Regions from separate parts of the Paenibacillus sp. J53TS2 genome, predicted to be linked through region 3. Evidence: riboswitches for the same ligand, from Rfam matches in the RefSeq annotation. Region 3 holds a riboswitch; each other region holds the start of a gene.
What was found. Region 3 has a riboswitch for cyclic di-AMP ahead of KJS42_RS14720 (TrkH family potassium uptake protein). Riboswitches for the same ligand answer to the same signal wherever they lie in the genome.
Positions count from the first base shown of each region.

Region 1: another riboswitch for cyclic di-AMP. It lies ahead of KJS42_RS21770 (resuscitation-promoting factor); the one in region 3 lies ahead of KJS42_RS14720 (TrkH family potassium uptake protein).
Region 2: another riboswitch for cyclic di-AMP. It lies ahead of ehuB (ectoine/hydroxyectoine ABC transporter substrate-binding protein EhuB); the one in region 3 lies ahead of KJS42_RS14720 (TrkH family potassium uptake protein).
Region 4: another riboswitch for cyclic di-AMP. It lies ahead of KJS42_RS13525 (APC family permease); the one in region 3 lies ahead of KJS42_RS14720 (TrkH family potassium uptake protein).

Region 1 is NZ_BOSK01000016.1:11,869-19,348, reverse strand. Features, by position in the region: gene yabG (sporulation peptidase YabG) at 92-1,009, opposite strand; gene rsmA (16S rRNA (adenine(1518)-N(6)/adenine(1519)-N(6))-dimethyltransferase RsmA) at 1,034-1,930, opposite strand; gene rnmV (ribonuclease M5) at 1,936-2,481, opposite strand; gene KJS42_RS21770 (resuscitation-promoting factor) at 2,674-3,810, opposite strand; cyclic di-AMP (ydaO/yuaA leader) riboswitch at 4,248-4,459, opposite strand; gene KJS42_RS21765 (TatD family hydrolase) at 4,665-5,438, opposite strand; gene KJS42_RS21760 (HD domain-containing protein) at 5,456-6,745, opposite strand; gene KJS42_RS21755 (AbrB/MazE/SpoVT family DNA-binding domain-containing protein) at 7,062-7,316, shown strand; gene rsmI (16S rRNA (cytidine(1402)-2'-O)-methyltransferase) at 7,471-7,480, opposite strand, start outside.
Region 2 is NZ_BOSK01000001.1:5,025-12,504, reverse strand. Features, by position in the region: gene KJS42_RS00070 (NAD-dependent epimerase/dehydratase family protein) at 1-812, shown strand, start outside; gene KJS42_RS00065 (glycosyltransferase family 4 protein) at 831-2,006, shown strand; gene KJS42_RS00060 (acetate--CoA ligase) at 2,241-3,788, shown strand; gene KJS42_RS00055 (hypothetical protein) at 3,863-4,132, shown strand; gene KJS42_RS00050 (MarR family winged helix-turn-helix transcriptional regulator) at 4,213-4,665, opposite strand; cyclic di-AMP (ydaO/yuaA leader) riboswitch at 4,825-4,966, shown strand; gene ehuB (ectoine/hydroxyectoine ABC transporter substrate-binding protein EhuB) at 5,228-6,094, shown strand; gene ehuC (ectoine/hydroxyectoine ABC transporter permease subunit EhuC) at 6,096-6,749, shown strand; gene ehuD (ectoine/hydroxyectoine ABC transporter permease subunit EhuD) at 6,753-7,415, shown strand; gene ehuA (ectoine/hydroxyectoine ABC transporter ATP-binding protein EhuA) at 7,431-7,480, shown strand, end outside.
Region 3 is NZ_BOSK01000006.1:123,695-131,174, forward strand. Features, by position in the region: gene dnaI (primosomal protein DnaI) at 1-333, shown strand, start outside; gene KJS42_RS14700 (YqzM family protein) at 434-589, opposite strand; gene trxA (thioredoxin) at 857-1,174, shown strand; gene uvrC (excinuclease ABC subunit UvrC) at 1,319-3,136, shown strand; gene KJS42_RS14715 (CPBP family intramembrane glutamic endopeptidase) at 3,096-4,808, opposite strand; cyclic di-AMP (ydaO/yuaA leader) riboswitch at 5,159-5,328, shown strand; gene KJS42_RS14720 (TrkH family potassium uptake protein) at 5,395-6,738, shown strand; gene KJS42_RS14725 (potassium channel family protein) at 6,755-7,417, shown strand; gene KJS42_RS14730 (ArsB/NhaD family transporter) at 7,449-7,480, shown strand, end outside.
Region 4 is NZ_BOSK01000005.1:249,499-256,978, reverse strand. Features, by position in the region: gene KJS42_RS13525 (APC family permease) at 1-1,508, opposite strand, end outside; cyclic di-AMP (ydaO/yuaA leader) riboswitch at 1,667-1,842, opposite strand; gene KJS42_RS13520 (ArsR/SmtB family transcription factor) at 2,104-2,436, shown strand; gene KJS42_RS13515 (DsrE family protein) at 2,492-2,836, opposite strand; gene KJS42_RS13510 (threonine aldolase family protein) at 2,833-3,948, opposite strand; gene KJS42_RS13505 (methyl-accepting chemotaxis protein) at 4,061-5,779, opposite strand; gene KJS42_RS13500 (methyl-accepting chemotaxis protein) at 5,988-7,268, opposite strand.

The DNA.
Region 1 (7,480 bases), on a different contig from region 3:
ATAAAATAACCGGAAGGTCCTGGGGCGTTCGCCTCAGATCCTTCCGGCATGGACAAATAACAAGGATGCTCTTTATTTTTATTTTGGTCTTTCACATGGACGGCACAACTTTCAGCGTCGATAAATCCTTGAGTTTGGGCAGTCCGATACGGTAGCTGCCGCGGGTCTCAATCCCACCGACGCCTTGCGCTCCGCTGATCGTGTGATTCAGCACGTCGGTGATCTGGATGGTCTCGCGGATGGAGGTGAGCGACGCCTTGGCTGCGATGTAGACCGGATCCAGGGCATGGATCAGCACGCGACCGGGCGAGCTGGCAAAATTAGCCCCCGCCTGTAGCAGCGCCTCAAAATGCGACTGGCAAGCGCCGGCCACGATCGTTAACGTATCGAAATTCCGTTCATATTGCCGGGCCGTTTGAATGGCCTCCACAAAATGCTTAGAATTTTTATAGCTGGTTAAATTGTAAAGGTCGCCGTTGGGACGCGATTTTAAAACCCCGTCATGTCCGGTCAGCACAACGATATCCGGTTTGACGGCAGGAAGCAGTCGATACAGCGCATGGGACATTTGCGACTCCGTGACGTAATAGCCTTGAGCCGGCACTCGCAGCTTCTCATACAGGCTTAAGCTTTTTTGCAAATATCGTTCGTCGCCGTCCAAATGCAGCACCTTACCCGGCACCTCGAAATAGGCCGGTTCCCCTTGCGCATAAAACTCCCGTCCAATCGCCGTCCGGTTTCGTTCTACCAAGTCCTTGCGGTCCTGGGTCAACCACTTCAGCGACTCCGTGGCCTTGATTCGGGCTCGCTGCGTCGTTTCTCCTGGGGAAGCCGGGTCTACCCTGACCAGATCGGTCAAGGGCGCATCCGCCAGCAGCCGAAATTCCGTTCCTTTGATGATAGCTTCGCTCCGTACAATCCGTTCGATCCGGAACGTGACGTCTCCACCGTATGATTTGCGGACGACCAAGTCTCCCAAATTCGTCAAGTCAATCACCTCTATCCCCATCGTATGGGCGACAAGAGGGAATGGTTACACGCGGAGTTCCTTCAACCCGGCGTCCAGTAGCGTATCGCTCAGCTTCGCAAACTCATCCAGGCTTAACGTCTCGGCCCGCCGGGAAGACTGGATACCGGCTTCCTCCAGAAGGTTCTCCAGTCGCTCGCGCCCCTCTTTGGGGAAGAAGCGGCTCTTGAGATTGTTGGATATCGTCTTCCGTCTCTGGGCAAAAGAGGCCTGCACCACCTCGAAGAAAAACGCCTCATCCTTAACGGCCACAGCCGGCGTCTTCCGTACGGTCAAGCGGATCACCGCGGACTCCACATTCGGCTGCGGAATAAATACGCTGTGCGGCACCGTGCAGATCAGCTCCGGTACGCTATAGTACTGAACGGCGATGCTAAGGCTGCCGTAATCCTTGCCGCCAGGAGCAGCAGCCATACGCTCAGCCACTTCCTTCTGGATCATCACGACAATATGCTCTAGAGGCAGCTTCTCCTCAAGGAGCTTCATCAGAATCGGCGTCGTCACGTAATACGGCAGATTAGCCACTACACTGACGCCGTTCACCCCGCCGAATTCGGCAGCGAACAGCGCTTGAAGATCCAGCTTCAGCACGTCCCCATGGATCACGTTCACGTGCGAATAGGGCTCCAGCACCTCTTCCAGGATCGGAAGCAGACGTTGATCGATCTCCACCGCCGTTACCTTACCTGCTTCCTGAGCCAGTTTTTCCGTTAACGCGCCGATACCCGGTCCGATTTCCAGCGCGCCCTTGGTATCGTCCAGGCCGGCTGCCGCGACGATCTTCCCGAGAATGTTCTGGTCGATCAGAAAATTCTGTCCCAGGCTTTTTTTAAACGAAAAACCGTGCCGTTGAATGATCTCCTTCGTTCGGCGCGGCGTGGATACCTCTTCCCTTATGCTCATGCTCCTTAAACTCCTTTGCTCTCCAACTCGGCCAGCGCGGCCGCAAACTCCTCGCGGGTGATACGGAACACCGATAACCGCTTGTACAATTGCTTCCCGTTGCAATACCCGATGCCTAGCAGCTCACCTAGCGCTTTCCGTCGCGCGGCAGCCTGCGGGTGAACGATTAACCCCGCACTCATCAAGTCCTCCCAGTCGATCGCGGCCTCTACTCCCGGCGCTTCGCTGCGGACTCGGGACAGCGCCGTGCGGATCGCCTCCGGCGAGGCGTTCTCCACGCCGATGTCGCCCCGCTTCGTGGCCTCTGCCTCGGGAAGGAACGCATGCTTGCAGCCCGGAACCCGTGCCGCCACGATTTTGCGAATCCGCTCCCCGGCATGGTCCGGATCAGTAAAAATAATTACCCCTCGGCGCTCCTGAGCCAAAGCGATCTTCTTGAGCGTCACTTCCCCGATGGCCGAACCGCCGGTCTCAATCGTATCCGCCTCCACGGCTCGCTTGATGGCCACGGTGTCATCACGGCCCTCCACCACGATAACCTCTTTGATCATGGTATCTATTCTTCCCTTCGTGCTCTAGCTTATCTTTTTTGTTATTAATGATGTTCAAAAAGTCGACTTTTTGAACTTCCTTGCAAGAATAACAAAAAGAAGAGGATAACATCCTCTTCTAATCCACTGTCTTATTCATCATCCTAATACTATCTCATTCCCTCTGCATTGTAAAACAAAGAGAGTCGAGAGTTAATTCAATTCCGGCTTCGTCGGGCCGATGACGTAAACGGTACGCCCCTTCTTCCGGCCGAAGTTCTTCGCATCCTTCAGGGTATCGTAATAAACATCCATCTTGTTCCCATCAATAGCCCCGCCGGTATCCTCCGCCTTACGGAAGCCGATCCCCTCGATGTATACCCACCAACCGAGTGGAACGACGTCCTTATCAACCGCGATTGTTCTGCCTTCGGTCACGCGGGTACCGGAGGCCGTGCGGGTGCCAATCCCGTCTTCTTCCGCCGAATAGGCGGTCAACGTGACGTTTTTAAGTATCTTTTTATATTCAAAAGAGACGCCGCCTTTGGTCGTCAACCCGCTAATGTTCACCGCATTTGCGGTACGGTTAATGCTGGCCGACAGAACGGCGGTTGGCTTCTTCGTGCCGACGGCAACAACCTTCGGCTGGGCCTTTTTAGTGACCTCTTTGCCGAGCCATCGCTTTGTCACGAACTTTCCGTCCTCGTAAGTTTTCTCAATGTTGTGAATGACCAATCCGGCATTGCCTTGCTGAACGACCTTCGTCGTGCCTTTCAGCAGATTGGCGTCCGACGTTTTGACCACGCTAAAAGGCACGGTCTCCTTCGTCTGCACCGTTTGCTTACTCACCCGAACAATCTTGACGTCCAGGTTCGCAGTAACTTTACTGTCCAGTGTCGGTGAGACCTTGTCATCTTGGTCCAATGTGACGCCGATCTCGGACAATACGCCTTCTACTTTGCTTTGTGTTGTGAAGTGAACCTTTTTCATGCCGTCCACGCTCACGTTTACCGGCTTTGCGCGTACGATGACAATGCGGTCACCGTTCTTAAGCGAGCTGTCCAGCGGAAGCGATACGGAATCCTTCGCGCTGAGTTGAATCGATTGCTCCTCCAGCAGATGGGCTACGCTGGATTTATTCGTCTCCACCGATTGGACGCTGCCGTCCACAATCAGGGACACTTCTTTATGTGCCTGGCCAAACAGCCAGATTAGGATGATGATGAATACCGCGATGGTCAGAACGCCGACGAGCGCAATCTGACGTAAATTCTCATGCTTCCATCGCATTGCGTAAGACATGCTGGATGAGCGTGATTCATGGGTCTCCTCTTTGCGGAAAATGCCCATTTCTTCCGTCCTCCTTCATAGTCCCGCCGTCTAGGTCGATGCATGATAACGATTGACGTGACTACAGTTACTTTTTACAAAACGACTATGGTTGTCAAAAAAGTCATCTTTTGATCACGAAGTAAATCAAGAAGTTGATTCGACATCGAATCTTGAATTCACCCGGGCCTTCCGTTGCTCACGTACCCCTATGTACGCTCCGCTACTCAGTCCCTAGTTTCATCCAACCTTCTCGGTGCTGAAAACCTGACTTTTTGACTCTTATTGAAATACCAAGCCATTTTGCATCCTGATCCAGTCTTCTTGCGTACGTCACCTCCTGTTTACCAACAGTATGATGACCCTATTACTTTTATTCAAAACAAAAGAAGCCCAAAGAAAGAGTTAGAGGAACTCCTTCGTGGCTTCCTGAATGTCTTGGTGTAATAGCTGCACGAGTGACCTCTCTTATACGCTTACGAGGTTAGCTGTCGGGTTCGGGCGAAAGAGAGCCGCCCTTTCTCAGTTCATTCGCTCATGGCGCAATGACCTCGAATTCACCCCATAGACCCTGGAAAGAAATCAAATACCGACGCGAGAGGCTTGCCGCCAACCGCTGCCTGTATCGGTTCCCCCGTTCTCCGTGAAGGAGATTCAGCGAGACTGGTTCATGGAACCAAGTATCGTTCAATTTGTCCATCCAGAACGCACTAAATCGATACTGAAAAAATTCTATCCTGTTTCGATGCATGTTGTAAAGGACGAATCAACCACGTTTTTTTAAAAAAATGGTTAAAAAAATGTAATGATCTCGGTTTTAACGGTTAAAAAGCATTAATCTTCCCGAAATCCTCTTTTTTTCATCCGATTTACTCTTAAATCCTCGAGATTCCAAATCGTTCCATTGCATTTCGGGTCGTAATTTCGGCGATTTCCTCAAAAGTAACCCCTTTGAGCTCGGCAGCCATTTCCGCAACCAGGCGGACATGCGCAGACTCATTTCTCTTCCCACGATATGGGTGTGGTGTTAAATAAGGGGAATCCGTTTCGATTAATAAACGATCCATTGGCGTCTTGGTCAGCACTTCTTTGGGCTGTTTTGCATTTTTAAACGTAATCGGTCCGCCAAACGACAAATGAAATCCCAAATCCAGACACATTTTGGCAATTTCCCAACTACCAGAGAACGAGTGCATGACACCCCCAACCTCGTTTGCTTTCTCCTCGCGGAGAATGCGGACCACATCCTCATGGGCATCGCGATTATGGATGGAAATCGGCATCCCCAGACTGCGAGCTAGTCCAATTTGCTTGCGGAATACGTCATGCTGCACTTCTTTTGGGGACGTGTCCCAGTAATAGTCCAGCCCGATTTCACCGATCGCTACGACTTTGTCATGTTTACATAATTCAGCGATCCAGTCCAAATCCCCTTCTTGCATCGTAATGGCATCCTGCGGATGCCAGCCAACAGCCGCATAAATGAAGTCATACGACTCCGCCAATTTCATGGTCGACGGGATGGTTTCCCGGTTAAATCCGATGTTTATCATCCTCGTGACCCCTTGCTCCACGGCGCGTGCAATCACTTCCTCGCGATCCTCGTCAAATTGGGGAGCATCCAAATGCGTATGCGTATCAAATAACATCTCGAATCGTCATCCTCCTAATTCCGTTGCTCGAATATGCGGGCTACCTTCTGGGGCAACCGATCCATTACAGCACACAATTTATTATCCGGATAGTACAAATGCGTTTTGCCTCGATGTAATCCGCTAATCGACCGAACGATATCCGACACTTCAGAAATTTCCCGTACCCGTTCCTGACGGTCCAAGAGCAAGATTTGCTTCTGACGGAACCCCTCATCCGGACGGAACACATCATACGGCAGATCGGTCGGAAAATCAATTTCCATGTCATATTCGGGATGCAGTCCGACGCGCGTAAAGGACTCCCGAATCTCCTCCAGCATTTCCAGCTCCGGTGTGTCCAATTCTACATATTTATACAATTTGCGATTCAAAAACCGGGAGCACAAATCGCGTAATAACTCATCTGACTCCCTCGTCCACTGCATGAACGCCGTTTGCATCAAAGCTTCGTCCAACTGCAAATAGTCAGCGACCCCGATGTTACCTTCAAATAGATCCGGAAGCGGATGCGGCAGGAAACCAAAGGAATACCCGTTCTGGTACAATTCCTTAGCTCGGCGCAAAATTTGCCGGAGAATAATCTCCGAGCTCCGCGTTACCGGGTGAAAATAAATCTGCCAATACATCTGATACCTGGACATCAAATAGTCTTCCACCGCGTGCATGCCTGATTCCTTTACGACCACCCGCCCCTGAAAAGGTCGAAGCATCCGCAGAATCCGGTCCATATCAATCGTACCGTAGTTCACACCGGTAAAATACGCATCCCTCAGCAAATAATCCATTCGATCCGCATCGAGGGGGCTCGAGACTAAATTGACCACAATCGGATTCTCGTAATCCTTGCGGATCACGGCAGCCACTTTCTCCGGAAAATCCGGGGCAACCTCGCGCAAAATGGCACTAACTTCCGTATCGCCCAGCAAAATTTTACATGTCCAATCTTCGTGATGCATCTGGAATGCTTCTTCTATAGAATGGGAGAACGGCCCGTGTCCCAAATCGTGAAGCAACGCCGCGCACAATGCCACCAATTTATCTCCTTGAGGCCAATCGGCGTACCCGCTCCGTTCAAACTGCGAAATGATTCGGCGGGTAATCTCATAAACACCAAGCGAATGCGAGAATCGGCTGTGCTCGGCGCCATGAAACGTCAAATAAGACGTGCCTAGCTGACGGATCCGACGAAGGCGTTGAAACTCCGGCGTATTTATGAGCGACCAGATCACTTCGTCCTGTACATGAATATAATTATGTACGGGATCTTTGAACACTTTCTCTTCGCTAAGCCGACGATGCATGGGTCAACACTCCTTTTTCTTCATAAATGCGAGACCAAAAGCGGAATTCTGACTGATGACGACGGGTTATGTCGAATAATGTCGATGTTTGTCAAATTAACGATTTCCAAAATGTCGAATCATAAAGTATTAGTAACTTGCTAGACTTCATAACGGTTCTCGGAGTTATGTATCCCTGTAATTTAGAAATAATATTGAACTATACCATAAATAGGTTGACTAATCTGGCAATGGTTGGTATTATAAAAATCATAAAAGATAGAATCATGTCGAATAATGACAATTCCAATTTATAGTGAGAGGGGCAATCATCAATATGATGAAATCCACAGGTATCGTAAGAAAAGTAGACGAATTGGGTCGTGTCGTAATCCCGATCGAATTGCGCCGCACTCTGGGGATCGGTGAAAAAGACGCGCTCGAAATTTATGTAGACGGTGAACGGATCATGCTCAAGAAATATGAGCCAGCTTGCATCTTCTGCGGTAATGCTGAGAACGTGACCTACTTCAAAGGCAAAATTGTTTGTCACGAATGCATTACTGAGCTTCCTACCCCTGTGACAAATTAAGAATTATAGTATATAATAGATTTACTGAAACTGTTAATTCTAACCTTTTTCATATCTCCTTGGCGCCTTCCTAGGCTTGAACCCAGCCTAGCGAAGGCCCCTTTTTTTTCGGCATTTTGGTTAATAATGTCTATTTTCGGAGAGATGTGGAGATCTAGATCAGT
Region 2 (7,480 bases), on a different contig from region 3:
TGTTCACGCAGGCCAACAATGTCATTGGGACGTTAAATGTCGGCTATGCCATTCGCGAGTTTGCCCCTGATTGTCATTTAATCAAGTTGGGGACGATGGGGGAGTACGGAACCCCTAATATCGACATCGAAGAAGGCTACATCGAAATCGAACATAACGGCCGGAAGGACGTGCTGCCTTATCCGAAACAGCCGGGTTCCTTTTATCACCTGTCGAAGGTGCATGACAGCCACAACCTGATGTTTATGTGCCGAGTTTGGGGCATCCGGGTGACGGATTTGAACCAAGGTGTCGTTTATGGCTTGCATACGGAGGAAACCCAGCTGGATCCGCTCCTAATCAACCGTTTTGATTACGATGGAGTGTTCGGGACGGCATTAAACCGGTTTCTCATCCAGGCAGCGATAGGGCATGATCTGACCGTGTATGGGAGCGGCGGGCAAACCCGGGGATTTCTAAACATCACGGATACGGTGCGATGCATAGAAATTTCGGCGAATCATCCGGCAGATCGCGGGGAGTTCCGCGTGTTCAATCAGTTTACGGAGGAGTTCTCCGTGCTGGATTTGGCCGAGAAAGTGAAGCGGGTGGCGGAGCGTGAAGGATACCCTGTGGGCATCGCCCATTTGGAGAATCCGCGGATCGAAAAAGAAGCCCACTATTACCACGCCAAGAACACCAAGCTGCAGGAGCTGGGACTCGAGCCGAATCTGTTGACGGACGAGGTGCTGCTGGATATTTTTCGTACGGCCGTGCGATATCAAGACCGCGTTGTGAAGGATAATGTGCTCCCCAGCGTAAAGTGGGGATAACAAGGAGGCGAGCCGTCTATGAAGATCGCGATGGTGACGGAGACGTTTTTTCCGTCGACGAACGGGGTCGTTACTCGGTTAACGCACTGCATTCGTTGGCTAACACGGCAGGGCCATGAAGTGATCGTTATCGCACCCGACCAAGGTGTCGGGGCTTTTGCGGGGGCACAAATTTACGGCATCCCGTCGTTTCGCTTCTTCCTTTACCCCAATCTTCCCCTTTCGCTGCCTGGGCGCAAGGTGGGCAAGCTGTTGCGCGCGTTCTCGCCGGATGTGGTTCATGTGGTGAATCCGGCGATGTTAGGCGCCGCCGGCGTCTGGTTCGGACGCCGCTATCCCCTTGTTGCTTCCTATCATACCCACGTTCCGCAATACGCCGATTTCTATAAGTTGCCTTGGCTGAAGCCGGCGTTATGGGGCTATCTGCGTCTGCTGCATAACCGCGCAGACCTGAACCTCTGCACGTCGGAGGCCGTGCGGGGGGAGCTTGAAGCGCGGCGGTTTCGGAACGTGAGGCTATGGAAGCGGGGCGTCGATCCGGAGCTGTTCGGCCCGCATCGACGCAGCAAAACCATGCGCCTGCGGCTGTCCGGCGGGGAGCCGGAGAAACGGCTCCTGCTGTACGTCGGCCGCCTGGCGGCGGAGAAGGAGATCGAGCGGCTGCGCGATCTCCTGACCGCTTCCAGCGGATTCCGGCTAGCCGTCGTTGGAGACGGCCCGCATCGCCCTGAGCTGGAAGGTTATTTTGCCGGTACGGGCACCGTGTTTACCGGCTTCCTGCACGGGACAGAGCTCGCGGAGGCGTATGCCTCGAGCGATGTGTTTGCGTTTCCGTCGGCCACGGAAACGCTGGGGCTGGTGCTGCTGGAGGCGATGGCCTCGGGCTTGCCCGTGATCGCCGCCGCCAGCGCGCCCACCCGGGAGCAGGTCGCCGAAGGGACGACCGGCTTCCTGTACGAGCCCGGCGCAGCGGACGGGCTCGTAAGGGCGGCGCAGCCGCTGCAAGACGGCGAGCGGCTGCGCCGGATGGGTGCCGCGGCCCGGGCGGAGGCTAGCCAGTTGGGCTGGGATGAACCCAGCCGCCAGCTGTTGGAGCTGTACCGCCAGGCCATACTGGAACGCGAGCTGCGACGAGCAGGGACGCTTAAACGGAAACGAATCAATGAAGCCGCGAACAAAACCAATAGCCAATAAGGTATAACCCGTGTCTACACGGGCTTTTTTTTGCCCATGATGAGGATTGTCAATTTATTGGCACACTTGGATAAGGCTGATTTTAGAACCTGGTACTATTACGTGGTATAATGAGTTCCATAGATGAGTTTCTCATATAAATAGAACTCGATACGGTGAGTTTTGAAGGGGATTGGTAATTTGAAACCATATGAACAGTGGATCGCTCCCGAATACTACAATGTTACCGCGGAAATGGAACGTCATGATCCTGAAAAAATCGCACTAAAATGGCTCAGTGAACAAGGGGAGTACGAGGAAATTACGTATGGAAAGTTGGTGGCTATGGCCAACCGTTTAGCCGGCGGATTAAGTGAATTGGGATTGCAGCCAGGTGACCGCGTGTTGGTAATGATGCCCCGACATATTATGGCCTATGCGATCTACCTGGCTTGCTTGAAGTTGGGAGTGACGATCATTCCATCTTCGGAAATGCTGCGGGCGAAGGACCTGGCTTACCGTCTGCGTCATTCTGAGGCGCGTGCAGTAGTCGTATGGCATGGCGTGACGGCGGAGGTCGATAAGATTGGCGATGACTTGCCGTCGCTCGCCTTCCGCTTATTAGTAGGTTCCGACGCACAGAAGGACACGCACTCGAACGGCTGGACCCCGATCGAAGCCCTGATGGATGGGCAGCCGGATACTTTTGAAGCCGTCAAGACGCATCGCGATGATATGGCTGTGTTGGCCTATACTTCCGGAACGACAGGAAATCCGAAAGGCGTCATGCACAGTCATGGGTGGGGGTATGCGCATTTACGTATTACGAGATCCTGGCTGGATATCCGGGACGACGATACCGTATGGGCAACGGCGGCACCGGGCTGGCAAAAGTGGATTTGGAGCCCGTTTCTGTCGGTTCTGGGGAACGGTGTGACGGGATTCGTGTATCATGGTTCTTTCCAAGCGGGGCGGTATTTGAAGCTCATTCAACAATACGGCATCCGGGTATTATGCTGTACACCAACGGAGTATAGGATCATGTCAAAGACCGATGGACTCGAGCATTACGATTTGTCCGGTCTACGCAGCGCCGTTTCAGCTGGGGAACCGTTAAACCAGGAAGTGATCCGCAAGTTCAAAAATGTGTTTGATATCACGATCCGTGACGGTTATGGTCAAACGGAAAGTACTCTTTTGATCGGAAACCTGAATGACACCCCGATACGGCTCGGCTCGATGGGCAAAGCCATTTCACCGGGCGTAGTGGAAATCGTTGACGAGGAAGGTTTGCTTCTGCCAACCGGAGTCGTAGGGAATATTGCGGTTCATGTCGACATGCCCGCCTTGTTCAAAGCGTATTATTTGGATCCCGAACGGAGGGAGCTGAATGTTCGCGGCTCTTATTTTGTGACTGGGGATCGGGCACAAAAAGACGAGGAAGGGTATTTCTGGTACGAGGGACGCGGGGATGACATTATTATTAGCTCCGGTTATACGATCGGCCCGTTCGAAGTGGAAGAGGCGTTGATGAAGCACGCGGCCGTGAAGGAATGTGCGGCGGTATCGAGTCCGGACGAACTGCGCGGTCATATCGTCAAAGCCTTTGTAGTGCTGAAGGAAGGTGTCCGGGGCAGCGCTGAATTGGTAAAAGAACTGCAAGCCCATGTTAAAACATGGACCGCGCCCTACAAATATCCGCGTCAAATTGAATTTATCGATGATTTGCCGAAAACCAACACAGGGAAAATCCGCCGTGTGGAGCTACGTGAGAGGGAGGAACAGGCTTTTCGGCAAAGATGATATGGCTTAGCGTCGTGCATGATTTCAGCCTTTTCTTCGCATCCTAAGAGCATTATCGCTAGAGGAGGCTGAACATGGAAAACCCGTTTTCCAGCATGCAATCGCAAAACCCCATCTCACTCGCGCAGCAGTCGGTCAAAAAAGCGCATCGTGCGGTAACCCAGGCTCAATCGCATCCTAGTGAAGAAACGGTGGAGGGCGCCCGCAACGCTATCGAAAAAGCGGAGAACGCCATCGCCCAAGCTGATGGCCGAATGAATCCCGAGCCGATGGAGCGAGCTAAAGAGGATTTGGCCGAAGATCAGGCGGCATTGGCGGAAGCGGAGAACCAATTGAATTCATGAATATTTGACGAATGGCGAAAAGCCGGCGGCGAATTCACGGTAAGGTGTGAATCGCAAGCCGGCTTTTGTTTGTTGGTACATTAGCAACCGGTGACCGGAGCGCAGCACTTACTGGACTTGGCCATGGCATCGTTAAATAGCTTAACGGAACGGAGGACGGATTCTTTTTCAAACTCGCTCATATAGGAAAAGACCTCATCCAGATATTCATTCATCTGCGTATCTATGGTCGTAGCGATGAACTTGCCTTCGGTAGTCAGTGATAAGGTTTGGACTCGGCGATCGTCGGGGTCGGTCGTTTTCTCTACCAGGTTCAGCTTCGTTAGAGATTGGATCTGACGGCTAAACGTCGTAATATCCGTACCGAGTGCGTCGGCGATCTGTTGCATGGACGGCTTATGGCGATGGTCGATCTCATATAAGATATGACTTTGAACCAAGGAGATGTCGCAGCCGCCTACGGTGCAGCAATTCCGGTTTAGTAGCCCGAAACGACGGGTCATGATTTGGAACAACTCACGTGGATTCTCCATTTGTGAACTCACCTCTTGCTTCATTTATAGCATCAAATGTTTGCAAGATGCAAGTTTTTGGCTCGTTCATTTCGTTATTCCCCCACAATAATGATCATCTGAAATTTAAAATGTAAAAATTACAGATAATGGGTTGACATTGCTGGAAATAGCCTTTACGATAAACACACGCTTAGTTTCCAGTTCATGACTGGAAAGCGGGGGAACCAGTTTTTTTGGGGCGAATCATTCTTTAACGATTGTAGGGTACCATCTTACCCGAGTCCGTCAGCTAACCTCGTCAGCAGTGGATGGGTCTAGTTTCAAGTAACTTCACGAAAACTTCCATGGCCCTTTTTAAGGGCCGTTTTCTATTTTTTTGTGCGGACCCCTGCTGGCGGAGCTATGCTTTCTCCCAAGCGAGGGGTCTCTTTTTTTGAGCTCCAGTTTGAAAAAAAGAAGGAGGGGGCTTCGCATGTGGAATAAATCTTGATTTTAAACCTACTAAACCTATGAAAAAAATAAGAATGAAAGGCTGTGAGTAGGGTTGAGAAAAGTGTCATGGTTGCTTATATCATTGCTTATGGCGGTTTCGCTAGCCGCTTGTAATTCGGGAACTACCGCAAATTCCGGGAAGAGTGGTGCGAACGGCGATACCGGGACTAAAGGAACGTTGGCTGAAGCGATCCGAAAAGGCTCTATCACGGTTGGTTTCGCGAATGAGAAGCCCTATGCCTACAAAGATGCCAACGGGGAGCTTACCGGTGAAGCGGTAGAAATTGCCCGGGTGATCCTCAAACGGCTGGGAATTAACGAGATGAAGGGCGAGTTAACCGAATTCGGCTCCTTGATCGCCGGTTTACAGGCCAACCGATTTGATCTAATCACCGCCGGAATGTTTGTCAATCCGGAACGGTGCGAGGCCGTGTTATTTGCTAACCCGGAGTATAGCATCGGCGAAGCGATTGCCGTAAAACAAGGGAATCCTCTTAACCTAGGCAGCTATGAGGACATTGCGAGTCATGAGAAGGCTCGTGTTGCTGTTATGACAGGCGCGGTGGAAATCGGCTATCTGCAAAACTCAGGCGTGCCGGATGATCGGATTATTCAAGTTCCGGACCAGGCATCCGCAATCAGCGCCCTTCAATCTGGACGCGTAGAGGCGATTACGATGACGGGGCCTTCGCTGCAAGCCATGCTTGAATCGGCTGGAGATGACAAAATCGAAAGGGTTGCCGATTTTTCACAACCGGTTATTGACGGCCAAAGCGTGCGGGGATACGGCGCTACAGCGTTCCGTCTCGCGGACAAAGAGTTTCAAGACGCCTATAATGCTGAATTAGCCAAAATGAAGGAGTCGGGCGAACTGTTGGAGATTTTACAGCAATTCGGATTTACGGAGCAGGAAATGCCCGGGGATATGACGGCAGCCGAGCTTTGCGGAGTATAGTATGCCGGAATCTTGGATCGATTTTATCCCCACTTTGCTTGAGGGGGCAAAAATCACTGTCACTGTCGCCTTGCTGGCGACGATACTGGCGGTCCTTGCCGCCTTCGTCTCCGGTCTAATGTGCTTATCTCGATGGCGCCTCATTCGCTGGATATCCTCGGTTTACGTGGAGGTTTTTCGAGGAACGTCTCTGCTTGTTCAACTCTTCTGGTTATATTTTGCATTGCCTTTCGCTGGTCTGGAACTCCCGAAGTTGCTTGCGGCCGTGCTAGCGGTAGGATTGAATTTTGGAGCTTACGGCTCCGAGGTTGTACGCAGCGCTGTCTTGGCGATACCCAAGGGACAATGGGAAGCAACCATTGCTTTAAACATGACGCCATGGCAAAGAATGAGTCATATTATTTTGCCTCAAGCGGCTTTAAGAATGCTCCCTCCCTTTGGTAATTTGCTTGTTGAACTGATTAAATCGACTTCTCTGGTTTACTTCATTACCATGGCGGATCTCACTTACCAGGCCATGGTTCTCCGGAATAACTACATTTCCTGGACTTCGGAGATATTGCTCCTGCTATTGCTCATGTATTTGGCGATTGCTTCGATGGTCTCCTTCGGCATTAAGGTGTGGGAACGCAAATGGTCCGAAGGGAGGATGTGACGGATGTGGGATTGGAATTATGCCTTCGAAATCCTTCCAGAACTTTTGGTTGCATTGAGAATGACCGTCGTAGCAACACTTTTGGGCTTTTTGACCGCGGTAATCGGGGGGTTATTGCTAGCCTTCGCTATACGCTCAAGATATGCCTGGCTACGGTTAGCGGCTAAGGGATTCAACGGCTTTATTCGAAATACGCCACTGCTGGTGCAGGTATTCTTTCTTTACTACAGTTTGCCGATCCTAGCTAGTATTTCTTTACCGGCTTTCTATGCCGGTATCTTGGGATTGGGGTTGCACTACAGCACGTATTTATCCGAGGTTTATCGATCCGGAATTGATGCCGTCCCCAGGGGGCAATGGGAAGCGGCTGTCGCACTGAACTATTCCAAGGCGGATACCTGGCGTTCGGTCATTCTTCCGCAAGCGATCCCACCGATCATTCCGGTCCTCGGTAATTATTTGATTGTGATGTTTAAGGAAACCCCAATCTTGTCCGCAATCACGATGGTTGAATTGTTACTGACCGCTAAAAATATCGTTTCGGAATCCTTCCGGGTATTTGAACCGTACACGCTGGTCGGCGTATTGTTCCTGGCTATCAGCTATCCATCCTCGCTGTTGATCCGGCGATTGGAATTGCGCATGAATCTCCAAAGGGGGAAGTAAGGGGGAGGAATCATCATGACTTTACCGATGGTGAAATATACCGGCGTTACGAAAACCTACGGTGA
Region 3 (7,480 bases):
GATCTGAAAAGCATGCTGCAAGACAGCGATAAGCTGCGGGATACCGTGGAAATGATGAAGCAGGTCGACCTGCTGATCTTTGACGATATCGGCGCAGAGAACTTAAATCCGTGGGCGCGTGACCATGTGATGGGCGCGATCCTGAATTACCGGATGAACCGTAAACCGACGTTCTATACCTCGAATTATTCCTTGAACGCGCTGGAGAAGCATTTGAGCTTTACGAGCAAGGATGGGGAAGAGCGGCATAAAGGCCAACGGTTAATGGACCGGATTGCCCCATTCGTCGATGTCGTGCAGGTGAACGGGACGAATAAACGAGGACGGGCGTAGAGGTGTCATTCACGGCAGAGAAAAAAGAGCCGGGCTTCCCTTGGAAGGGAAACGCCCGGCTCTTTCGTTCGTTTCGCGGTCTTGTTACCGCCAAATCAGCTTAACTGGCGATAAATTTAATGATGACCATACCGAAGAAAATCACGGCCATCAATGTCAACATGCCAAAAAAGCCGTTCATCAAATCAAACAAATCGTTGCGGGGTTCTTCGTTGATGTGCTGCCGCGGATCGTTCGCATGCGTGTTAGCATCCATGGCGACGGGCCTCCTCAGGAAATAATCGTCTCGTCAATGAAAGATGTCATAGACAATCCGTTTTCAGGTTATTCTTAGTATAACCAAACCCTTTTCACTTTGTAAAGAAGGCGTTATCATGCACTTTCTTTTTTTCAGTGGTGTATGGTATAATTGGTTCGGCAGCTGTTTTCCAGGCTGTCTGCATCATTTTTGTCCAACTATCCAGTTGCTCGGGAACTCGTTTTTTTGTACGGGACGGGCAACCCCAATAAGGAGGAAGTTATCATGGCTATCGTGAATGTATCCGATCAGTCCTTCAACGCGGAAATCGAAGGGCAAGGTCCGGTTCTTGTTGATTTTTGGGCTCCATGGTGCGGTCCTTGTAAAATGATCGCTCCGATTCTGGAGGAGCTCTCTTCGGAAGTAGGCGACTCGGTGAAGATCGCCAAGCTGAACGTGGATGACAATCCGGAAACGGCATCCCGTTTCGGCGTAATGAGCATTCCTACACTCATCTTGTTCAAAGACGGTCAACCTGTCGATAAAATCGTCGGGTTGAACTCGAAGGACACGTTGAAGAACCTGATCTCTAAACATCAATAATCCAGACGATCAGGCGCGTCGCTTGACGCCTTGGATGACGCCTCCGGTTTGGGCCGGGGGCGTTTTCTGCGTTAACATGGAGAGGAGAAAGGAGGAGGAAGCTTGGACGCACCCACTAACGAAACGCCTAGTTATGAGAAAGCGATGGAGCGAATCCAACACAAGCTGGCGCTGCTACCCGATTCCCCGGGTTGTTACCTGATGAAGAACAAGGAAGGTACGATCATTTACGTCGGGAAAGCCAAAGTGCTGAAGAACCGGGTTCGTTCCTATTTTACGGGCAGTCATAACGGAAAAACCCAACTGCTCGTGTCCGAGATCCGAGATTTCGAGTACATCGTGACCGGAAGTAACATGGAGGCGCTCATTCTGGAGTGTAACCTGATCAAGGAATATCATCCGCGGTTTAATATCCTGCTGAAGGACGACAAAACTTTTCCTTATATTAAAATAACGAATGAACCGCATCCCCGGCTGGAAGTTACCCGGCGGGTGCTTAAAGATAAAGCGAAATATTTCGGACCGTATCCCAACGCGTACGCGGCTCAGCAGACGAAGAAGCTGCTCGATCGCATGTATCCGCTGCGCAAATGCAACGTGATGCCTAAGGAAGTGTGCCTGTATTATCACATCGGCCAGTGCCTGGCGCCTTGCGTGCAGGAGGTGGCGAAGGAAACGTACGAGACGATGATCCAGGAAATCACCTCGTTCCTTAGCGGAGGGCATGAGGAGATCAAAAAAGAGCTGCAACGTAAAATGCACGAGGCGGCCGAAGAGTTGCAATTTGAGCGGGCGAAGGAATTACGCGACCAAATCATCAATATCGATGCGCTGATGGAGAAGCAGAAGATTACGGTGAACGACGCGAAGGATCGCGACGTATTTGGTTACGCTGTGGATAAGGGCTGGATGTGCGTGCAGATTCTATACATGCGCCAGGGGAAAATGATCGAGCGGCATGCGTCGGTCTTTCCGTTCTACGGGGATGCCTACGGCGATTTCATGTCCTATGTGACCCAGTATTACAGCGATAATCCGGCACTGCCCCAAGAGATCCTGCTGCCGGAGCAGCCGGAGGATCAAGACGATCCGACTGCGATTGATGCCCCGACCGCCCTGCAGGAGTGGCTTGGCGTCAAGACGTTGGTGCCGCAACGCGGTTTGAAGCGGCAGATGACCAAGATGGCCGAGGAGAACGCGCGCGTCTCGCTGGACGAGAAGTTCCGCCTGATTGAACGGGACGAGGAACGGACGTCGAAGGCCGCGGAGAACCTCGGCAAGGCGATCGGGCTGGAGTCGGTGTCGCGCATCGAAGCGTTTGATAACTCCAACATCCAGGGGACGAACCCGGTCTCGGCAATGGTGGTGTTCATTGACGGCAAACCGGCCAAGAAAGAATATCGCAAATATAAAGTAAAAACCGTGCAAGGACCGGACGATTACGAGACGATGCGCGAAGTTATCCGCCGCCGTTACGAGCGAGTGCTAAAGGAGAACCTGCCGCGTCCCGACCTGATCGTGGTCGACGGGGGCAAAGGGCAGATTTCCGCAGCGACCGACGTGCTAGAGAACGAGCTGGGGCTGTTCATCCCGGTGTGCGGTCTCGTCAAAGACGCCAAGCACAAAACGGCGCAGCTCATGGCTTTTGATCCGCCGGAGCCGGTTTATCTGCCGCGCGACAGCCAGGAGTTCTACTTGCTGCAGCGGATTCAGGACGAGGTGCACCGCTTCGCCATTTCGTTCCACCGCGAACAGCGGGCCAAGTCGATGGTCACTTCGCGACTGGATGCGATCCCGGGGATCGGGGAGAAACGCCGGAAGGCACTGCTAAAGCATTTTGGGTCGTTGAAAAAAATAAAAGAGGCCTCCGTCGAAGACTTTCGGCCTCTCTCTATCGGGGAAAAATTAGCCCACGAGATTATCAGTGCCCTTCGGGACGAGGATCCGCCAGAGGAGTCGTGAAATACGGCTCCTCTTTTTGCTGCTGCTGCGGGGTCTTCCGTTCCTTACTCGGCGGGTTGAACAGGTAAATGACATAAGCTACGATCGCCGGCAGGGCGATATAGAATATTCCGGCGCTGATGTTCAGCGCTCCGCCCATAAACATCAGGCTCAGCGACATTAGAATGCTGTCAAAGACGACGTGCGAGAAGACGACGGCGGCGAAGCCGTAACGCAAGAACACGAAGCTGAACAACAATCCGATAAAGGTCAACTCGATAGGGCGAGAAATCACCGGATAAATCGGATACAACGTGTGGCCGAACGCCCAGATCAAGGTCGATAACAGGCTGGCGATGAAGGTGCTGCGGAACATTTTCTTCAGCATCGGGATCCCGAACAAGCGATAAACCGCTTCTTCTCCAATCCCTGCTACCCATGCGAGCAGCGGCAGCAGCAACGGATACACCATATTGTACGGCGATTGTGTGGCATCCGTTGTCGACCACGTATGAATCGTACGTTCCAGAATGAAGAAGACGACGGATTGGGCTCCCAGCAGGATTAACGCCCAGGCGTAGCCGTCAGCCATCGAGGTCAGCACATAACGGCCGTACCCTTCCTCCCGCGACCGCGGCCACAGGTTAATCCCGTTCTTCCGCCACAGTCCGTCGCCGCCCACCAGCGAGAAATACACGGAAGCGGCGAGGAACAACGTAACCAGTCCCTGGAAGAAGAAGCCGAAAATGAGCACGCCGGATTCGAGACCGTCTTTTTGAAAGACCGGCATCATGTTGATCGTACCCAACGTGGATAACACGAAGTAGACCGCTGCCAGGAAGATCCCGCGTTTAAACGAGGTATGGGCCCGCGTCATCGCGCTGTATACGATGGCAAGGATCGCCAGCACGAAGGTCAACAGGGCGTAACCGGCATACGTGAGCCAATTGGCGAGTTTTGTTTGCCCGGCTACGTAGTCCGTGTGCGCCTGCGGCACGGTAAAATAGCTCTCCATCGAGGACACGGCGCCGTATTCGTAACTCAGCTTGATTTGCGCTTGCGAATCGCCTAACGCGAAGCCTTTGATCAGATATTGAAGGCCGATATCCCCTTCGCCAGAGGCTAGCTCCAGATCGCTGGCTTTATAGCCAAAGGCGTTCAGGAAAGGCAACGCCAACTGTTCTTTCTCCGCTAACGTCAAATCGCCTTCCCAAGCCTTCATGGAATCGGTGGTTTCCGAGCCCAAATCAAGCATCAACTGCTTGTTGGCGTTGCTGGAGGAAGCGATCTCCTCAAAGCCGACGACTTGGCCGGTCGTCATGTGGACATCGACGGTCACAGCGCTTAGCGCTTCGGTGGGATCGTTATAACGGACGCGGAACACGTCATAAGGAAACTTCTTTTCATATGTTTTTAAGTAAGGGGCCAGAAGATCGGATTTGGTCAAATAACCAAACAAATCGGAACGTGTTTCGTATGTAATTAAGGCTTTATCCTTCATAGGTTCAGACAGATTCAGGTTTAAGACAGACCCGGCGAACTCAGCTGCGCTGGCCGCTGCTTTCGTTTTACTGATGACCTCATCCGCTTGCTGCAGCTGCAGCGATTCCGAGTCGGTGCTTGGGAACAACTGAACGGCGATAAACACAATGAATCCGAGAGCGGCCAGCAACCACAGATTCTTCGTTTTCATCCTGCGGCCAGTTGGTTTCAAAGAGGAACTCACTCGCAAAACTCCTTTTTTATTTGGTAAAATTCACTTTTTGAACACGTACTCTTTATATAGATGAGGTATGATTTCCCCCCAAGTACGTCAAAGTAAAGATAACACAGCTGCCCCCCCTGCGCCAGACGCGAGGCAAAATTGACGAGAAACGGCAATAACTCCGGCAAGCCTTCGCATCGCTCAGATACGAGGCGAAGTTTATCCCTCTACCCCTTCATTTCGCCCTTTTTTGTTCTTTTTCATGAAAATAGAGCTTTGTAGCGGAAGGAAATAAGGGATATAATCCATTTGACGAAAAAATGAATGAAAACAATTGAAAAGAAACTCGGCCGAATTTCGTAATGAAAACGGGGGAACCGTATCTTTTGGGGTGAATTTCGCAGAACTTCGCGCAGCCGGCTAGGAAGCGGCGGAAGTGTCAGCGAATAGGGCAACTGTGCATGCCCGAATCCGTCAGCTAACCTCGTAGGCCTGTGCAGCAGGAACCAAACACCGAAAGGCATTGGATTTCCAGTGCTTTTTTCTTTTGTGCTTTTTTCATAACAACGATGAGGTGAACAAGTTGCATTTTAAGAAAATAAGCCTTTCTCCCCCGCAAATCTTGGTCATCGGGTTTGCGCTCATCATTTTGCTGGGTGCGTTGCTGCTTATGTTGCCGATCTCCAGTAAAAGTGGAGAATCGCTGTCTATTGTAGACGCGGTATTCACGGCTACCTCTGCCACATGCGTGACGGGGCTGGTCGTGGTTGATACAGGGACTTACTTTTCCACCTTTGGGCAGATCGTCATTATGTTGCTTATCCAGGTGGGGGGCTTGGGCTTCATGACGATGGCCACGTTGTTTTCGCTTGTGTTTAAGCGGAAAATCTCGCTGAAAGACCGCCTCATTCTGCAGGAGGCCATGAACCAAAACACCATGGAGGGCATCGTCCGGTTGATTCGTAAGGTCCTTATGTACTCGGTGATCATTGAAAGCATTGCTGCAGTCATCTTCTCTCTGCGGTTAGCTGTGGATATGCCGTTCGGAAAAGCTGCCTATTTTGGTCTTTTTCACGCCGTATCCTTGTTCAACAATGCCGGATTCGATTTGTTCGGGGAATTCCGCAGCCTAACGCAGTATGTTGGGGATCCCGTCATGAATTTAGTGTCTATGGTACTCATCATCTCCGGGGGGCTAGGTTTTATTGTTCTTTCCGATTTGATTGATTACCGGAAACACCGAAAGCTATCTCTTCATTCGAAAGTGGTATTGTCTACAACAACCGCTTTAATCCTTATCGGTACGTTGGTCATCTTCATTTTCGAGTTCACCAATTCCAAGACGTTGGCGTCGTTGGATTGGGGAGCTAAGATTTGGAGTTCTTTCTTTCAATCTGTTACCCCAAGAACGGCGGGGGCGAACACGCTGGACATCGGTGCAATGCGGCAAGCGAGCCAATTCTTTATGATTATTCTGATGTTTATCGGAGCATCGCCAAGCTCTACAGGGGGCGGTATTAAAACGACGACGTTTACGATCTTGGTTGGCGCGGTCATCTCCATGATTCGCGGCCGGACTGACCTGGATCTGTTCCGTTATCGGTTGGCTCAGGAGCGAATCTTTAAAGCGGTCACGATCGCGATGCTGGCTCTATTCCTTGTGATCGCGGTAGCGATGGTGTTATCCACGACGGAAGATGCCAGTTTCTTAACGATATTGTTTGAATCGACTTCTGCTTTCGGAACCGTAGGACTTTCCATGGGGTTAACGGGCAAATTAACGCTTGTCGGGAAAGTGATCATTTCTTTTACGATGTTTGCAGGGCGACTGGGCATGCTGACATTGGCCTATGCGTTGGGACCGAAAAAGGGTAAAGACTTATATCGCCACCCAGAGGGTAAAATTATTATTGGATAAGGGGTATTAAACGACGATGAAGACACAGCAGTTTGTAGTGATCGGGTTGGGACGCTTTGGTTCCAGTCTGGCGCTGGAGCTCATGGACCAAGGGTACGAGGTTCTGGGTATTGATCGGAATGAAGAGCTGGTCAACGAAATGAGTGAGCACCTGACGCATGCCGTTGTAGCGGATGCGACGGATGAGGAGGTATTGAAGTCGCTGGGGGTACGTAATTTCGATTGCGGCATCGTCGCAATCGGCAATGATATTCAAACCAGCATCCTGGCGGCTATCCTCCTAAAGGATCTGGGCATTCATACCGTTGTTGCCAAGGCGATTTCCGTGTTGCACGGCCGTGCCCTTGAAAAGCTGGGCGTGGACCGGATCATTTTCCCCGAAAGGGATATGGGGATTCGTGTCGCTCATCAACTGGTCACACCCAATCTGCTGGACTATATCGAACTGTCGAAAGAATACAGCATCGTAGAGATGAACGTCCCTGCTTGTCTGAACCAAAAAAGCCTAGGCGACATCAACCCGCGGGCACGCTTCGGCTGCAGTATCGTGGCGATCCACCGCGATGGCAGTATCCTTGTGGCACCAACTGCCATGGATCAGCTGACGGAAGGCGATATCATGGTAATTATCGGAGCGAAGAAGAATATCGAGCAGTTCGAGACCATACTAAACCAATAAAGAGAAGTTTGGCATTGGACGGGAGAAGAACATGGAACAACAGGCGATTTGGGCATTAGGCAT
Region 4 (7,480 bases), on a different contig from region 3:
ACGGCAACAACGTTGTTTGTCAGCGATTTGGCGTAGCTCAACGAGTTCATCACGACGCGAGTGACGCCCGCAACCGGCACGACGATGGTGCTGCCTTTGATGCAGGGTTTTTCCGTATCCATCTGGATTCGAAGCTGGTCGGCAATATTTAAATAATGACGATGAATTTGGTAAAAGATAAACATCACCAGCGGTAAGAAGATAAATACGACCCATATATGCGAAAATTTAGTGATGATGAAGATCAGCGTAATCCCCAGTGTTGTCAGCATCCCAATCGTGTTGATGACAAACCGGAACACCCATCCTTGCGGCTTCAGCTTCAGCCATCGAATCATCATCCCGAGCTGTGACAAGGTGAACGGAATAAATACGCCAACCGCGTATAACGGAATCAAGCTCTCCGTGTTGCCATGGAACCCGAGAACCAGCAACGCCGAAGCCACGCCAAGGAAAATAATCCCGTTCGAAAAACCGAGCCGGTCCCCGCGCACCATAAACGCATGCGGCATGTACTTGTCTTTGGCCAGCATAAACGCCAGCAATGGAAAGGCTGAGTAGGCCGTATTGGCGGCCAGGAACAGGATCAGCGCCGTAATCGCCTGGATGACGTAGTATAAAGCGCCCCGGCCGAAGGTCGACTCGGCTATCTGCGAGACAACGGTTGCTTTCGGATCAGGAGCGATACCGTACCAATAGGCCAGCGCACTGATTCCGATAAACATGGTGCAGAGAATGACACCCATCATCACCAGCGTAGCTGCAGCATTACGTTCGGCCGGCTGCTTGAAGTTCGGGATGGCGTTGGAAACCGCCTCAACCCCGGTTAAGGCCGAACAGCCGGAACTGAACGCCTTGAGCAGCAGGAACAGACTAATATCGGAAACCGCCGTCCCCATCTCGGGCACGCTCGCGTGAATTCCACCAGTCAAATATTTAAACAACCCCGACAGGATCAGAACAAAGATGGACGCGACAAACAGATATACCGGAACAGCCAATACGGATGCCGACTCCGTTACCCCTCGAAGATTCATTAGCGTTAATAAGGTGATCATTAGCAGCGCAATCAACACCCGTTGATCATGCAGCGCCGGGAAGGCGGATGTAATGGCATCCGTTCCCGCCGACGAGCTGACCGCCACCGTCAGAACATAATCGACCAGGAGCGAGCCGCCGGCCAGCAAACCTGTCGATCGCCCAAGGTTATCCATCGCCACGATATAAGCCCCGCCCCCGGCGGGGTATGAAAAAATCGTTTGCCGATACGACAAAATCAGAATAAGTAAAAGCCCAAGAACCGCAAACGAGATCGGGATGGAATACCAAACGGCCGAAAATCCCGCCGCCATCAAGACGATCAGAATCTGTTCCGTCCCGTAAGCCACAGACGATAACGCGTCCGAGGACAGTACCGCCAACGCCTTGAGCTTGCTCAGTTTCTCCCCTTCAATTTCTGCACTTTTCATCGGTCTGCCGATCAGTACTCGCTTAATTTTGTTCACCATGGTGATTTCCTCTCTTCTTCCCCTAAATAGCCCTATGTCTCTATCCATTCGTGGTTCTATAGGCTCCCCATTCCCGCAGAGAACAACACAAAAAGGCCGCAGGAAAGTTGGACCTTCCCGCGGCCGCTTTTTTGAAACTCAAGCGAATATCCGCGACAATTCCCTCTTTCGGACGCTTACGGAGTTAGCTGACGGATTCGGGCACGAAAGCAGCCCTACGCTCATAGCCAGGATGGCCAAAACAAGCGATTCACCCCAGAAACGAAGCCTCAAGGCCCCGTTTCGGTTGGTTCCCCCGTTTCTTACTGAATAAAGAATTCAGCGATCAGGTATTTGCCATATAAAAATTACCACTGATGAATCATACTCCCCGCCCTAAAAAGTGTAAAGATGAGTTTAAGGCGGATTGGCAACGAAATGCGATCCGCATTGTCGAGGTAAGCGTATACATCGCTCTTCTGCGCTAATTATTTCGTACGGACTTGAAATTACGAGGAAATAAGACGATGGCCGATAGTGACGTGAATTATTCATATTCCCCTACTGGAATATTTGCGGCTAAATAAGTTATACTCGAAACAAGGAAGTGAGACCGATGAACACTGCAACTTTGAGCGCGCTTGCCGAACCCCATCGACTGGAAATGGTTGAACTGCTGCGATACGGCCCCCTAACCGTAGGAGAAATCGCGGATCGGCTCCAAGTCCGGCAGCCGCAGGTATCGAAGCATCTCAAGGTGCTGAATGAAGCCCGCATCGTCGAGGTTCAACCTGTTGCGAATCGCCGGATTTACCGGCTTCGGCCGGAACCCCTGCAGGAGTTGGACGAGTGGATCGCCTCGTTCCGAAACTTGTGGGAAGAGCGGTTTAACCGGCTTGACGAATACTTACAGGAAATTCAAAGCCCGGATCAACAAAAAACACCGTAAGAAAACGGCAAATGCCGTATTTCTTACGGTGTTTCTTTGATGATTTCAGCTGAGATCAAGCCAGCGTCAAGACCTCATATTGCGCAGCCAGTTCCATAAAACGCCCCATACTGGACACCTCGCCAGCTGCGAGTTGATCCTGGATGCCGTAATAGTTAACGCAGGTCCCGCAAGCCAATACCGGCACACCGCGATTCGCCAGCTCCTTCAGGTGCAACGAAGCAAACGACTGCTCCGTTAGGGCAAGAACACCCCGATTTACGCAAAATACCGCCGCCGGAAGCTGCTCCTGTTCCCGCTGCTTCAACAATGTTAGGAACGTTTCCAACAGCTGCACCCCCAGCTCCCGATCACCGTCCCCGAAGCTGTCGGTCGTTAGAAAAATAACTTTTCGGTTCAAAGCGATACTCCTCTCAGCTTCTGATCGAGCAGTTCAAACGTCAACTGTAGCCGGTCTTTCGGCACCTCGCCATAACGGTCTCCGAGACTCACCTCGAAGGAACAGCCTCCATCCGCCTTCTCCTTGAGGACGGCGGTTAACCCAACGCCGGTTTCCCGGTACACTTCAACAAGGGTATGCTCCAGCCGGTCCTTGGGCACGTCCGCATGGACGTGGAACATGTTCGAAACCGGGACGGTCGGGACCGTCTTCATCTGATGGCATTGGTTATACCACCCCGCCAGCTCTTGCGCCTGCCGATAATATAAATCCATTTTCCCAACGCGCTGCTCATAGTAGTAATCTGCGCTGAGATAATACGGATACAAGCTGATCAGGTCACCGCCGTGGCGTCTCTTCCACACCTTAGATTCCTTTGTAAACTCCGGCTCTCCGGCCAATATCGCTCCGGCGATCCCGCCGATGCCCTTGTAGAAGGAGATATAGACGCTGTCGAACAGGACGCACACTTCCGCCGCGGTTTTTTGATAGTAGGGAAGAACTTCGAACAACCGGGCTCCGTCCAGATGGAGCTTGATGTCTTTCTCCCGGCAGAACTCGGAAATCGCCACGAGCTCCTCGAACGGCGGCAACTGGCCGCCGATCTCGCGCTGGGGCAGTTCCAACAACAGGCACGAAACGTCCTCGCCAAGTTGCTGTACGTCCTCCAATCCAATAAGCCGGTCCTTGTCCGCCAGAAGAATCGGTTCGATCCCGTGCAGTTCTTTCAAGCCGTCTTCCTCATGAATCTCCAAATGGCATAAGGGGTGATAGGCTACGCGTTTCGTCCCCTTGCGATCGCACCAGATTCGCAAGGCGATTTGCTGGGCCATCGTACCGCTGGGAAAGAACACCGCCGAGGATTTGCCCAACACCCCGGCCATTTTTGCTTCGAATGCTTCCAGGGACGGTCCCATACCGTACATGTCGCTGTCCAGCTCACCATCGATCCCGGAAAAAGCCTGCTGCAGCACCCCCACATTTCGTTTACCGTGGCCCACCACTTGATAGACCGTCCGGTCGAAAGCCGCCTTTAACGATTTCTTGTCCGATGATCCTTCGTTTCCATACATCGTTCTTCGCCGCTCCTCTCTCCAAGCTGTCTGCATAAACTGTGAATTCATGCTTATTATAGCTCGATTCGGAGCAGGAATCGATGATCGCCCGGTAGGACTTGTCTCTTCTTTACACCAATTTAAATTTCTCCACTTCTTGAATCATTTCAATCGAAAGCGATTCAAGCTCTTTAATCGCCTGGGCAATATCCTGGGTGGTGCCGTTCAACTCGATGGCCGAGGCGGAGATTTCCTCTGAAGAGGCTGAGTTTTGTTCTGCTACGGCAGAAGCCGAGCTCACGGTCAGAAGAACCCGGTTCTTATCCTCGTTGACGGTGACCACAGAACCGGTGATATCTTCGATCTGCGGCATCATTTCCCGAATGGAACGGATAATCTCCTGAATAACCTCCATCGTCGTCATGACGACCTCTGATTGCCGAGCCAGCACTTCGCCCGTTCTGGCCGAAGTTGCCGATACTCCGTCCATTTCCAATCCGATCTCCTGCAGCAGCTCGTCGATTCCTTGTGAAGAATGCTGCGTTTGTTCCGCTAATTTGCGAATTTCTCCAGCTACCACGGCAAACCCCCGGCCCGCCTCACCAGCGCGTGCAGCTTCGATAGACGCATTCAGCGATAACAGATTGGTTTGCGTGGAGATGTCGCTAATCAATCGAGTAATTTCCGTCACGCGAGCCAGGCTCCCCGTCAAGTTATGAACCTTGCTTTGCGTCTCCTCGAACGAGTCGGCAATCCCCTTCACGGAGGTGACCAACTCGGCCAGTTTGCCACTGCTGTTCTGTGCTTTATCGTTCACTTGCTTTGCTGCCCCATCTACCGTCTCCAACGAGCGGGTGATTTCGTCCAATCGGTCTCCGAATGCCTGGAAGGACTCTGTCATCGAAGCCAATTCCTCCGCTTGATTGACGGAGCCGAGAGAAACCTCCTGGATGGCCGTCGAGACTTCGCCAACGCTCGTTTTCATCGCCTCGGAGGAGGCGGTCAGCGCAATGGTTTGCTGGGTTAACTTCTGTGAATCTTGCCCAATGATTTGCAAAATCGTGCGAATCGAGCTAATCGTCTTGTTTAAAGCCCGGTTCATCATCCCGAATTCATTGCTGAGTTTGCCGTTAAATTGTATGGTTACATCGCCTTCCGCAACCCGTTCGACCCTGGAGATGAAGTCCTTCATGGAGGAGCGGATCATCACGACGACGAGAATGGAGATGGCGCTAACGAGTAGAAGTGCCACGCCGAAAATCACGACAAAAAACCGGATACTCGCTTCATAGAGCTGTTTCGAAGCCTCGCTTTTCTCTTCAGCCACGCGTTTCTGGTAATCGACGATATTTAGAATATCCTGGGTCAATTGATTGCCTGCCTCGGCCATTTCCACGTTCGTCAAGTTCCGATCGGCGACAAGACCTTGCTTTCGTTGTTCGATCAAGGTAGGAAGATAGGATACGTATTTTTCATAACTTTGAGCGGCTTTCTTCGCCAACTCTCCTTCTTCCGGGTTATCTTGGGAAGCCGCCACATTCCGATCCAGGATGGCCGAGATTTGACCGTTCAAATCCTCATACGTTTGGATCATGGCCTCATCGTAATCGCGGTCGATGATTTTCGTCACCGTATTGCGCAAGTTGCCCATGTGACCGTTCACGTCCTCCCAATCCTTCAGCTTGGGAATAATCTCAGAGGTAATCTCCTCCGTCGTGGAATTCATTTGAAAAATCGAGTTGATCCCTACAACCCCAATTGCCGTAGTGGCTAGCAGAGACAACACCCACAACATCACGACGCTATGCACGATCTTGATGTTTCTTAGTCGATGGATCCAGGCGCTCAATATAACCCCTCCTATTATTTATTTTCTGTAAAATCAAGTAGGTTGATTACTATATCGGTTAAAATCCCGAGACAATATAGACACAAAACGCCTTATTTCGACATAAAATTCATTTTATCTCCGCTATTTTCTGACACTATTCGACATTTTGCATATAAAAAAGAACGCCTGTCATCTACAAGCGTTCTTTTCATATGGTTGTTGAATATTAAAGCTTAAACACGTTCGTTAATCCGTTCATATTCTCGGACAATTCTACCAGCTTACCGGAGGTTTTCCCGATATCGCCGAAGATCTTCTCCTGTGTACCCAGCTGCCCTTGAATCTCGCCGGATACCTCTAGCCCCGACTCGATGGTGCCATTCACATCCTCCAACGTTGCGCTCATTTCCTCGAGCGAAGCCGCCTGGGTGGTCACTCCATCGGAAATCTCGGTCAGCATGGCAAAGGTGTTCTCCATGTTGTCCATGATCTGTTCGATCATCGTCTTGACGTTTCCTGATTGCGTTACGCCCTGTTGGACCTTCTCCTCGGTCTGGGCGACTGCAACCACGACGCTGCCGGTTCGAACGGTCATATCTTCGACCAAGCTGCCGATTTCCTGTAAGGATTGATTCGTATCCTCCGCCAGCTTTCGAATTTGTCCGGCGACGACCGCAAATCCTCTCCCCTCTTCCCCGGCCCGGGCTGCCTCGATGGCAGCGTTGAGGGCTAACAGATGCGTTTGTTCGGAAATTTGCTTAATAATGCTAACAACCTCGGTAATTTTCTGGCTCTGTTCCTCTAACCCGAGCACTTCGCCGCTGACGTGCTTCGTATTCGCCGCCAGATCATTAATAGCTTCAACGATGGAGTCCACCGAATTCTTTCCGTCTTCCGCGGAATCTATGACCAACTGGGCTCGCTCTGCAATTTGGTTGGCCAGTTCTGCCGTCGTCTGCGAATGGTTCGTAATCTCTGAAATGGCAACGGCGGTTTGCTTCATGCTTTCCGCGTTTTGGGTAAACACGTTCAGCAGGAGCTTGACCCCTTCGTTGATTTCATGCACTTGCCCATTGGCCTGCTCAATAATCTGGTTCAGCTCTTCCGCAGACAACGTCACCCGTTCAGAAGAGGACTGAATCGTTGCAATCAGGTGCTTCAAGTTATCTCTGGCTTTCTGAAGCGACTGAATCATCTGGCCCGCTTCTCCTTGCTGGGTCACCCGAATCTCAGCGGACAAATCGTTCTCAGCCATCGAATTAGCCAGCTTCGCCCCTTGTTTGAGCGGACGAACCAACAACACTTCGGAGATGATTACCGCGAAAATTTCAAAAACAATAAAAATGATCAATGCCTTTAACCCTAAGGATGGCGTAATCAGCTTGAAAAAATCATGATGTTGGCTATAGGATAACGTTACGACTAGAGCGGTATTTGAGACGAACATCGCCAAAAAGACGAGCACCATGATCCGCGTACGGATAGAAATGTTACGAATTCGATTCATCTTAGCATCACCTGTCTTGTTCGTAGTAGGGTATAATTTAAACTTCCTCTAGCAAAATTTGAAGCGATTCAGGGATCTCCTCCTAGTATTTAGATAGGTCATAAGTTCCAAATATTACATGTGTTGTCCATTATATAGTCCCAAATCACTACAGTCAAATAAGAGTGGATGATGGTAAACCGCTTTCAATTCTAGTAAAATGAGATGGGTTA